Regions from separate parts of the Marinitoga sp. 1137 genome, predicted to be linked through region 1. Evidence: riboswitches for the same ligand, from Rfam matches in the RefSeq annotation. Region 1 holds a riboswitch; the other holds the start of a gene.

What was found. Region 1 has a riboswitch for thiamine pyrophosphate ahead of LN42_RS08875 (thiamine ABC transporter substrate binding subunit). Riboswitches for the same ligand answer to the same signal wherever they lie in the genome.
Region 2: it holds a riboswitch for thiamine pyrophosphate, as region 1 does, so the genes downstream of both, thiS (sulfur carrier protein ThiS) here and LN42_RS08875 (thiamine ABC transporter substrate binding subunit) in region 1, are expected to answer to the same signal.

Annotation. Positions count from the first base shown of each region.
Region 1 is NZ_CP009471.1:1,859,078-1,865,359, reverse strand. It holds gene LN42_RS08895 (CoA pyrophosphatase) at 1-488, shown strand, start outside; gene LN42_RS08890 (HAMP domain-containing sensor histidine kinase) at 552-1,781, shown strand; gene LN42_RS08885 (radical SAM protein) at 1,805-3,250, opposite strand; gene LN42_RS08880 (TetR/AcrR family transcriptional regulator) at 3,263-3,838, opposite strand; TPP riboswitch at 4,110-4,220, shown strand; gene LN42_RS08875 (thiamine ABC transporter substrate binding subunit) at 4,294-5,265, shown strand; gene LN42_RS08870 (DNA-directed RNA polymerase subunit beta') at 5,310-6,282, opposite strand, start outside.
Region 2 is NZ_CP009471.1:942,507-948,788, forward strand. It holds gene fusA (elongation factor G) at 1-446, opposite strand, end outside; gene rpsG (30S ribosomal protein S7) at 467-934, opposite strand; gene rpsL (30S ribosomal protein S12) at 947-1,321, opposite strand; gene LN42_RS04770 (hypothetical protein) at 1,491-2,060, opposite strand; TPP riboswitch at 2,196-2,306, shown strand; gene thiS (sulfur carrier protein ThiS) at 2,362-2,559, shown strand; gene LN42_RS04780 (thiazole synthase) at 2,552-3,319, shown strand; gene thiH (2-iminoacetate synthase ThiH) at 3,322-4,389, shown strand; gene thiC (phosphomethylpyrimidine synthase ThiC) at 4,402-5,703, shown strand; gene LN42_RS04795 (thiamine-phosphate synthase family protein) at 5,715-6,282, shown strand, end outside.

The sequences.
Region 1 (6,282 bases):
ATCATTTACCTCAACCTCGCGAGGTAAGTTTGCCAGGAGGCGCTGTTGAAAAAGGTGAAGAAATATATGATGCTGCTTTAAGAGAATTAAATGAAGAATTGGGGATTAAAAAAGAAAAGGTGAATTTTATTTCTCAACTTGATTATTTTACTACACCTTTTAATTTTGTTATATATCCATTTCTTATAGAAATTAAAGATTTTGATATTTCTGATATTCGACCTAATGAAGAAGTGAAAGAGTACTTTTTTGTTCCTTTAAAATTTTTCTTAAATAATGAACCATTGAAGTATAAGGTAAATATAAAAATGGAACCACCAGAAGATTATCCTTATCATTTAATTCCAAATGGCAAGAATTATAATTGGAGAAAGGGATATTATAAAACACTTTTTTATCTTTACGAAAACAAAATTATATGGGGCTTAACAGCAAGAATTATAGATGATTTTAAAAATACATTGAAAATTTTTTCATTAACATTTTGATTATGAAAAAAGATATGTTATAATTTTAAAATGTGTGAGTTTTTATACAGGGGGGCACCTAACATGGACTGCGAAAACGATATTTTATCTAATTTTGAGTTAATGGCAGAACTTTCTTCACAATTAACCGGTGAAGAAAATGAAAAGGAATTTATGAAAAAATTATTGTCTGTTGCTATTAAAAGTATCCCTGAAGCTGAAGCCGGGACAATCTGGCTTATAGATAATACATTATATAAGGCCGTTGTTGGTTATAATTACGATGAAGATATTGTTGAAAAACTTATAGTTCCTCTTGAAGATTCATATATTTATAGATATATGGATGTTCAGGATATTATCGAAATCGATGCATTTAAGGAATTTAAGAATCCATCGAGAATTTTCCATGAAAATGTAAAACAATTACATGAAAAACATGAAAATATGATTACCCTTGCTTATCCTTTAAAGGTTGGAGATGAAATTAAAGGGCATATATATGTTGATAATTTCAGACTTAAAAAGTTCAGTGAAACTGCTAAAAAATCTTTAAAAATATTTGGAAGTTTTGCCTCAACGTTTTTAACTTTAAAATCTCTTCGTGATGAGGAAAAGAAAGCAAATGAAATGAACAGTGTATATTTAAGTTTTATTACACATGAGGTTAGAACACCTTTAACTGCTATTTTAGGGTATTCTGAAAGTATTTTAAGGGGAAAGGATAATTTAACAACAGAAGAAATTTTCGATCTTGTAAAACGTATTTATCTCAGCTCAAAACATATGAACTCCCTTATTTCTGATTTATCAACCTTTAATAAATTAAATAGAGAAGAAGAAATGAACTTTACTGAGGTTCATTTGAAATTCCTTGTTTATGAGTCAATATCTATTGTTGAGCCACAACTTTCACCAGAAGTGGAATTAAATATTAAATTTGAAAATAATATCCCTGAGATGATAGAAACCGATCCATTAAAGATGAAGCAAATACTTGTAAATATCGTTGGAAATGCTATAAAATATACTGACGAGGGATATGTAAATGTTCATATTTCATTTGATAATAAAACAAAAGAGTTTGTTATTGTGGTAAAAGATACAGGTCCTGGAATTCCAGAAGACAAACTTAATGATATATTCAAACCATTTGTTAGATTGGCTAAAAATAAACCCGGTAGTGGTTTAGGTCTGGCAATTGTAAAACGTTTAATCGAAAAACTAATGGGAAGGATTCATGTTGAATCTGAAGTTGGAAAAGGTACAACTATTGAATTGAGATTCCCACAAAAAATAACAGCTGAGGTTTAAATACCTCAGCTGTTTTTTATTTATTATGCTTTTTTATCAAGAGCAAGTTTTTCTTCGTTATCTGCATATCTTCTCATACGTGTTTCATAATTATATATACCTCTTTTTGCTGGATATTTTTCTGCATATCCCTTTTCATACCATAACTTATCCGCATATTCTTTCCAGCCTTCTGCAAGTTTATCAAGTTCTGGTGCCAATTCTGTTATGACTTTTTCGCTTCCTGAATGCTGTGGAATTGCATTGAATTTCTTTACCATTGATCTTAATACTCGTGGATTGTCTATAATTGGACATGGTCTAAAGAGATTGTTTGAATATGGTATTGTTCTCTTATATGCTTCAAAGAATGGTGATTTTAATATTTCTATAATGCTCTTTTCTCTAATGCTATCTACTGCAAATTGCTGGAATACACATGGTTCTACATAACCTTTTGCATTAATATGCAAATATTTTGAACCAGCTGCTAAACAACCATGAGTTAAGAATCCGTGATTCCAGAAGTCTGCAACAAATGCAAAGTCTCCATTAAGTCTCTTTTCTTCTGTTATAAGGAATCTTTCATATCTCTGTTCTGGTGTAGGAACAAGATCCATTGTTGGATCCATTCCAACAGGCATAAACTGGAATATCCATGCATATGCAACATTGTGCTCTTTTAAGAAGTTCCAGAATTCATCGCTTGTAATTAGGTCATGATTCTTTCTTGTTGCAGTAATTGAAGCTCCATATATTACTCCATGTTTGGTTAATAATTCCCATGCATTTAATACTTTTTTGAATACACCTTTTCCTCTTCTCCAATCTGTCATTTCTTCAAAGCCTTCAACAGATACGGATAATGTTGCATTTCCAAGTTCTGCAAGTCTTTTTGCTTTTTCTTCATCTATTAATGTACCGTTTGTATAAATCATGAAATATGAGTCATTAAATTCTTCAAGAACATCGAATAAGTAAGGATAAATAAATGGTTCACCGCCGGTAATTATGAAGAAGTATATTCCAAGATCATTGAATTGTCTTATTACGCTAAATATTTCTTCCTTTGAAAGTTGATATTTATGACCATAAAGTCCTGCATAACAACCTACACATCTTAAATTACATGCATACGTTGGACTTATAACAGCAAGTTTTGGAAGAACAACTTCATATTCATGCATTTTTTCCTGCCTTACCTTTTCACCAACTGCAAATTCATTGATAATAAGATTGTTTATTATCTTTTCTACAACTTTTGGACTGGCTTTTTTGAATAACTCTGACCATTTTACAAGCATTGGATCTTTTCTTTCAGCGCCTTCGGCAAGTTTCCTTAAACCGCTTTTTGTTGGTTCTTTTGCAAATTTTTCCAGTGTTCTCAATAATTTTGCAAGATCTTCAACCTCTGAGTTTCTAACAACATTTGTTACCAATTTTGAAGCCTGTTTCATCATCATGTTTTTCATATTATCAAGGATTTTCATAAAATCCCTCCTTTATGAAATTATTTTTCCTATTATATATTCAAAAGCTTCACATAATTCCCCTTCTTTAAACTCAACTCCAACAGATTTATATATACTTATACCATCAAACATAGCCTGTAAAACAACTGCAGCGGTTTTTGACGGCACAAATTCTTCCCACATTTCAAATAGTTGAGAATAATATTCATGAAATAAATTGGTTAATTCTTTAGCTCTATTTTTATTATGTATAGAATTAATTAATATCTCAAATAATCTTAATAAATCATCTGATGGAAATTCTTTTAATACTTTCACATATAATTTTATTACTGCACGTGCTTTTTCTTCTTTTGAAGTATTTTCAGGAATCATAATTTCAAGTGATTTTTTTAACCTTTCAACAAGTATGGAAAATGCCGTTATTATTAATGAATCTTTGCTATCAAAATATAGATATAATGTTCCTTTTGATACTCCAGCCTCTTTTGCTACTTCATCCATGGTAAAACTGGACAATCCCTTTTTTATTATTAAATTAAGAGCTTTTTCTGCTATGCTTTTTCTTTTAGCTTCTTTATAATTTTCTTTACGGTCATTATTCATATTACCACCTCATACATGACTGACTGTTCGGTCAATATTATTATAATACTTTTTTCATTTTGTTTCAATTATGACATAAAAAGTCATAAAACTGAACGGTCAATTTACTATTACCTTAAAAATAGAGATATCCGATATTTTATATATCAAAAAACTGACTGACTATACAGTCAAATATTTCAAGAAAAATTAACCTTTATGTTTCTAAAAATTATTAATTTATACAGTTTTTTAGTAATTGATGAGTATAATAAAATTGTAAGTTAATACAGTAACCCGCCGGGGGAGCTGCTGATACCGCAGCTGAGATTAAGGTGGAAGCCTTAGACCCCAGCACCTGATCCGGGTAATACCGGCGTAGGGAGTGCGGTAAAAAGGATAATTCAATCACGCCTTCCATGCCGGAAGGCGTTTTTTCTTTTAAAAATTATAATTTATTATTTGGAGGTGAGTGCATGAAAAAGGGTATTGTTTTTTTAAGTGTTTTATTATTATATTCTTGGCTATTTGCAAAAAGTCTAACTGTTTATGTTTATGACAGTTTGGACTGGATTAAGAAAGGGGTTATTCAGAAATTTGAAAATATGTATAACGTAGATGTAAATGTTGTTGTTCTTGGAGACGGGGGAACTTTGCTTTCACGACTTAAACTTGAAAAGAAAAATCCAAAGGCTGATGTAGTTATTGGTCTTGATCAGTCGCTTTCTGTGTTGGCCATTAATGAAGATCTGGTAATGCCATATAAACCTTTAAATATTTCAAAGATAAAAGATGACTTAATCTATGATAAAAGTTATCATTTAATTCCATATGATTATGGTGCAATTGCTATTGTTTATGATCCAGAAAAATTAAAATCCGTTCCTAAAAGTTTTGAAGATTTAACAAAGTTAAAAAAGAAATTGATTATTCAGGATCCACGAACTTCCAGTACAGGTCAGGCATTTTTGTTATGGACAATAGCAGTATATAAAGATCAATGGAAAGATTTCTGGAAAAGGTTAAAACCAGCAATACTAACAGTTACACCAGGTTGGGGAGAAGCCTTTGCAAAATTTGAAGCTGGTGAAGCGCCTATGATGGTAAGTTATGCTACAGATGGCGCTTATTCATATTATTATTATAAGAGCACCAAGTATAAAGCTTTTATTCCTCAAGAGGGAGCTTATATACAAATAGAAGGCGCTGGTATTGTAAAAGGAACAAAGAATCCTGAGCTTGCAAAAAGATTTATTGAATTCTTATTGTTTGATGATTTTCAAAAAGAAGTGCCTTTAAATCAGTGGATGTTCCCGGTAACTAACGTAAAACTTCCTGAAGCATTTAAGTATGCTCTTGTTCCTGAAAAGGTTTTAACAATAGATTCAGAAGAATTGAACAAGAATCTTGAAAATTGGTTAGATGAATGGGAAGAAATTATGTATTAATTACAAAAAAGGCTCGGAAAAATCCGAGCCTTTTTTATTATCTATTATGATGCTGCGCTTTCGCTTTCATCTGTTTTTGTATCTTCTGTTGGATATGTTGGTAATTCGAATATTGAGATTTCTGATTCTAAGAATGCTTTTAATCCTGTTCCAGCTGGAATTGGCTGTCCAACTATAACATTTTCTTTTAATCCCAATAAGTAGTCTTCTCTTCCTTCTAATGCTGCTTCTGTTAATACCTGAACTGTTTGCTGGAATGATGCTGCACCTAACCAACCTTCTCTTTCAAGAGATGATTTTGTTATTCTTAAAAGTTTTCTTTCGTATCTTGCTGGTTCTTTTGGCGCAATTAATAATGTTTCTTTTTCTCCAACAAGCCTAATTTCTTCATCTTCATTTTCGAGTAATTGAGGTTCTGATTTGAATACTTCAATTTCTTTTATTCCAGCTGCAATTATTCTATTTAATAATTCTTCTGTTACTGTATCTCCTATTTCTCCTATTGTTTCATTCTCTTCATCAACTTTTACAATGATTTTTTCTGCTAATTTTTTACCTATTGCCATTTCTCTGTTTTCTTCAACCTTTTTATTTGCTTCATAGATTTGTTTGTTTACCTTTTCAACTGTTTTGAGGTTTACAAGGTCTTTTGGCATAAAGTCTGTATCTCCAGCATATGTTATTTCAACTTTGTTGAACATTTGTTTGATTATTATTTCAAAGTGTTTATCGTGAATTTCAACACCCTGTTCAGCATATATCTTTTTAATTTCTTTTAATAGGTAATCAAAGGTTACTTCCGCACCAAGCTCTTCAAGTAATCTTCTTGGTTTTATATTACCTGAAGTTAATCTGTAGCCAGGTTCAACCTTGTCACCTTCATTTACTGTTGGTTTAACCTTAGGATCTGCTATATATGTATATAGTTCTCCTTTTAGATCTTCAACAATAATTACAAGTCTTCCTTTTTCATCTCTGTTCACTTTTCTTACTATACCTTTTACTGTTGAGAATTCT
Region 2 (6,282 bases), 920 kb from region 1:
ACTGCATTATAAAAATCTGCCCCAAGTTTATCCATTTTGTTCATGTATGCAACCCTTGGAACATTATATCTATCAGCCTGTCTCCAAACTGTTTCTGACTGAGGTTCAACACCAACCTGTGCGTCAAATATAACAACAGCACCATCTAATACCCTTAATGCCCTTTCAACTTCAACTGTAAAGTCCACGTGTCCGGGTGTATCAATGATGTTAATCCTGTGATCTCTCCAGAAACATGTTGTAGCTGCTGAGGTAATTGTGATACCTCTTTCTTTTTCCTGTTCCATCCAGTCCATTGTTGCTGTACCGTCATCAACGGACCCTATTTTATGTTTTTTACCTGTATAAAACAATATTCTTTCTGTTGTTGTTGTTTTACCAGCATCAATATGTGCAATAATTCCAATATTTCTTGTTTTATTTAAGGCATATAACCGCTCTTTCAAAACAATCCCTCCTCAATAAATTACCAGCGGTAATGAGCAAATGCTTTATTAGCTTCAGCCATTTTGTGTACGTCGTCTCTCTTCTTAACTGCTGCTCCAACACCATTATAAGCATCTATTAATTCTTGAGCTAATTTTTCTTTCATTGGTCTTCCTGATTTATCTCTTGCAGCTTTAACAATCCATCTTAAAGCTAAAGAGATAGCCCTTTCCTCTGGTACTTCAAATGGAACTTGATATGTAGCTCCTCCAACCCTTCTTGGTCTTACTTCAATTAATGGTCTTACATTTTGTACTGCTTGATGATATACTTCTAAAGGATCTTTTTCCAATTTTTCTTTTATTATATCAAATGCACCGTATACTATAGACTGTGCAACTGTTTTTTTACCATCTTTCATTACCCTAACAACCAATTTTGATACCAATACATCATTATATATTGGATCTGGTGTAACCGGTCTCTTTGGTGCTCTTCTTCTTCTCATTTACTTACCTCCTTACTTCTTAGGTCTTTTTGCGCCGTATTTACTTCTGCTCTGTTTTCTTCCTTCAACACCAGCTGCATCCAATGTACCTCTGATAATCTTATATCTAACACCTGGCAAGTCTTTAACCCTTCCGCCTCTTATTAATACATTGGAGTGTTCCTGTAAGTTATGACCTTCACCTGGAATATATGCTGTAACTTCAATTCCGTTTGAAAGTCTAACCCTTGCAATTTTTCTCAAAGCTGAGTTAGGTTTCTTAGGTGTCATTGTTGAAACCCTTACACATACACCTCTTTTTTGAGGATTGCTCTGTAATGCTGGAGATTTTGACTTTTTCTTTAGTTGTTTTCTTCCATGTCTAACAAGTTGATTTATCGTTGGCATATAATTTGTATTCCTCCTTTCAGAATTTTTAAAAATACCAAGTGTATTTTACCTCAGGTCTTTTTAATTTTCAATTAAAATGTTGTGATTTTTTTGTGAAGTTACAAAAACTAAAAAGTTTTATGTATTTTGTTACAGTACTATCCACGGTTTTGTGTGTACGATAACATTATAACTTTTCTTTTATTTTTTCAATAATCTCATTGAGGATAATATTTTTTGCAACTACTGCTATTCTATTATTATAATATTTAAAGTCCTCAGTAACATCTTTTATCGTTTCAATATCAAATTTTTTTAGTACTTCTTCAAAATCTTCTTTTTTATATTTTTTTTCTTCTTTCATTTCTATTTCAAGTAAAAATTTTTCCTCTATATTATACCTTATTTTATTAAAATCAACAAATTCATCAACAACAATTTCTGGATTATCATTTATCATATATCTTATTTTTGCTACCATTTTATATTTTATCAGATTTTCCAATTCCTGTGGTTTTTCTACTCTTTCTTTTTCTATTTTTTCATGTGCAATTTTTGTATTTGCTTTATATGCGTATGTCCATTTGTAATCATAATCTTTATTATTTTTTATTATTGAAAGCCTATATCTTTCTATTTCATTAATATCATCACGAATATACCATTGAACAATACCTATTTTCTTTATAGCCTTTTTTATTAATTCTTCACTTTCATCATTAGAAATAATATATTTTCTTTCAATTTCTATTGACATATAATCACCTCAAAATTGGTTTTATTTATTATATCATATTCATATTGCTCTCATTAAACATAATTATGATTATACTGAATAAATTCTTGAAAATTAAAAAAATTAATGATATAATCAAAATGAAAAGTGAATATTTATGATCCGCAGGGGAGCTGCTGATACCGCAGCTGAGAGTGAGGTGGAAACCTCTGACCCTCATAACTTGATCCGGATAATACCGGCGAAAGGAGCGGAGCAGAGAGTATAAAAAATCAATCTCCTGCTTCGTGCAGGAGATTTTTTTATATCAGGAGGTGATTTTTTGAAGGTATTTATAAATGGAAAAGAAAAGGTCTGTAAAAGCACCAATATAAAAGATTTAGTTGAAGAATTATCCCTTCATAACAAACCAATTGTCGTAATTAAAAACGGAGCCATTGTTTCAAAAAAAAGTTATCCTGATTCTCAAATTTCGGAAAAGGATAAAATTGAAATTATTACTGTTGTAGGAGGTGGTTGATATTAAATTTTATAATGAGGAAATAAATAATCTATTTTTTATGGGCACAGGAAAATTTAAGGATTATTCTATTATGAAAAAAGCTATTGAAGAAGCAAAAATTGAGGTTGTCACTGTTGCAATGAGAAGAGCATCATACGGAAGTTTAAATGAAAGTATTCTGGATTATATTAGTGCAAAAAAAATTATGGTAAACACTTCAGGTGCAAGGAACGCTGAAGAAGCTCTTTTAATTGCACAGGCTGGTAAAGAATTAATGAATACAGACTGGATAAAGATTGAAATTATAAATGATTCAAAGTATTTAATGCCTGATAATCAGGAAACTATAAAAGCCTGTAAATTATTAACAGAAAAAGGTTTTAAGGTTTTCCCTTATATGTGTCCTGATTTATATGATGCAAGAAAAATGATTGAAAATGGCGCTGAGGTTTTAATGCCTCTTGGTTCTCCTATAGGAACAAATAAAGGCTTTACTACAAAAGAACTTGTAAAAATTCTTCTAAATGAATTTGATGCGAAAATTATTATTGACGCTGGAATTGGAAAACCATCTCATGTTTCTGAAGCAATGGAAATTGGATGTCATGCTGTACTTGCAAATACTGCTGTTTCAATTGCGGAAGATCCTGTAAAAATGGTAAAAGCCTTTTCTTTAGCAGCTCAGGCTGGAAGACTGGCTTATCTGGCCGGAATTCCAGAAGAAAAAGAAGTGGCAGAAGCATCTTCGCCATTGTTCGATTATATAGGAAGAGATTAACTATGTTTTCAGAAAACATAGAAAAAATCATTGCTTATGTTAATTCAGCCAGAAAGAACAAATATAATATTAATCTAAATAAAGAATTTTTTTCTGTAAATGACATATATGGATTGCTTCAAAATAATGATCTTCGAACAATGGCGAAGAAAGTAATAAAAAATAATAGAAAATTCTTTGGTGATGTTATATTTTTATATGCTCCACTTTACATTTCAAATTATTGTATAAATGGTTGCACATATTGTGGATTTAAGGCTTCTAATAAAATACATCGATTGAAATTATCATATAAAGAAATAGAACAGGAAGCCTTATACTTAAACCACGAGGGAATTGACCACGTTCTAATATTAACTGGAGAAGATCCTGTAAATTCTAATTTTGAGTATTTATATAATACCATAAAAATATTGAAAAACTTTTTCAAAGAAATTTCTATAGAAACATATTCTTTAACCCGGGAAAAATACGAGAAATTAGTCACAGCAGGTCTTGTAGGGGTTACATTGTATCAGGAAACCTATTCTCCGGAAAAATATAGAGAAGTTCATTTATTTGGTCCAAAAAAAGATTTCAAAAAAAGGCTTAATACTGTTGAAGAAGCCATAAAAGCTGGGGTAAGAGAAATAAATATAGGAGCTTTATTAGGGCTTTATGAACCGGAGTTTGAAATTATAATGATGGCATACCATATGGATTATCTTTTAAAGAATTATCCTAATGTAGAATATTCGATATCTTTTCCAAGAATTAGAACAGCTTTTAATGTAAAAGATAAATTTTATAGTATTTCTGATAAAAAACTTATCCATTATATTCTTGCTTTAAAATTAATTTTCCCTCGAGTACATATAAATATCTCCACTCGAGAAAGCATAAAATTTAGAAATGCAATACTGGGCATTGCCACAAAAATGTCAGCAGGATCAACAACAAATGTTGGAGGATATACATTATACAAAGATTCAACAAAACAATTTGAAATTGAAGATACCAGAACAGTAAAAGAATTTATGAATTATATCAAAACAAGAAATTATAATCCAACAACGGTAAATTGGTTTTAAGGAGGAATTTAAATGACACAATTGGAATTTGCAAAAGCTGGAATTATTACAGAAGAAATGGTTATCGCGGCAGAATATGAAGGAATTTCACCAGAAGAATTACGAAATAAAATTGAAAAAGGATATGCGGTTTTACCGGTTAATAAGAATCATAAATTTGATAATATTAGAGCTATAGGAGAAGGTTTAAAAACCAAGGTTAATATTAACCTCGGAACTTCTCAGGGATATTCAAGCGTCAAAGAAGAAATTGAAAAATTGAAAATTGCTGAGAAATTTGGCGCAGATTCTATAATGGATCTGTCTACATGGGGTAATCTTTCATATATTCGTGATGAAATAATACGTAATTCAAATATTATGGTTGGAACTGTTCCTGTTTATGACGCAGCAACAAAAGCTGTCCAGAATAAAAAACGTGTAATAGATTTTGATGCAGATGATTTTATACAGATGGTTCGAGATCACGCAAAAGCCGGTGTTGATTTTATGACTATTCATGCCGGTATTACAAGAACTACCATAGAAAAGTTGAGAAACTCCAGAAGAATAACAAAAATAGTATCGCGTGGCGGTTCAATAATAGTTGGCTGGATGATTAAAAATCACAAAGAAAATCCATTTTATGAGTATTTTGATGAAGTACTTGAGATATGTAGGGAATATGATGTTACTATTAGTCTCGGCGATGGAATGAGGCCGGGTTCTCTTCATGATGCTACTGATGATTTGCAATTTGAAGAATTATTAAGACTTGGAGAACTGGTAAAAAGAGCTCGAAATGCCGGGGTACAGGTAATGGTTGAAGGACCGGGGCATATGCCTATTGATGAAATTGAAGCAAATGTTATTCTTCAAAAAAAGATTTGTGATAGAGCACCTTTTTATGTTCTTGGCCCAATTACTACAGATATTGCACCTGGATATGATCATATAACCTCTGCAATTGGCGGCGCTATTGCTGCAGCTAAAGGCGCAGATTTTCTCTGCGCTGTAACTCCAGCTGAACATTTAAGACTCCCCACTCTTGAAGATATAAAAGAAGGTGTTATTGCAACAAAAATCGCTGCACATTCCGCTGATATAGCAAAAAATAGAAAACATATGAACATAGATAATCAAATGAGTCATGCAAGAAAAGAATTTAACTGGGAAAAGCAATTTGAAATAGCAATTGATAAGGAAAAAGCTTTGAATTTCTATAGTTCAAGAAAGGGAATGGAAAATAATATGTGTTCAATGTGTGGTCCGCTATGTGCAATGAGAATTACAGAAGAGTTTTTAGAAAAAGAAGAAAGTATTTTTATAGAATAGGAGGCGTTATAATGCTTATTTTCTCAGCTTTCGATCCATCAGGTGGTGCCGGAATAACTCAAGATATATCTATAATGAAATTATTTAAGATAAATCCTATTTCTGTTATATCCGCTTATACAATCCAAAACACAGAGATATTTAAAAAAATCGAATTTAGAAGTTCTTTTGAAGAATTTGAATTATTCAAAAATATTTCTATAATTAAAGCAGGAATGGCAAATGCAGAACAAATAAAATTACTAAGAGAAAAATATCCAGAAGCTAAAATTATATGGAATCCCATAATCAAAACCTCTACAAACTTCAACATCATTTCTCCAGAAGAAGTAAATGAAGGTTCAAAATATGTGGATTTAATAATTATGAATTCAGAAGAATTTCAATTAACAAATCCATTATGCGAAACAATTATAACAGGCGGACATAAAAATTCTGAGAAAATCGAGGTTATTTATAAAAATAAAACTTTCTTTTCAAAAAGATATGAAAAATCCTTACATGGAACAGGCTGTGTTTTCTCATCATTAATTTCCGCTCATATATATATGAAATATAGTGTTGAAGAAGCCATTATTG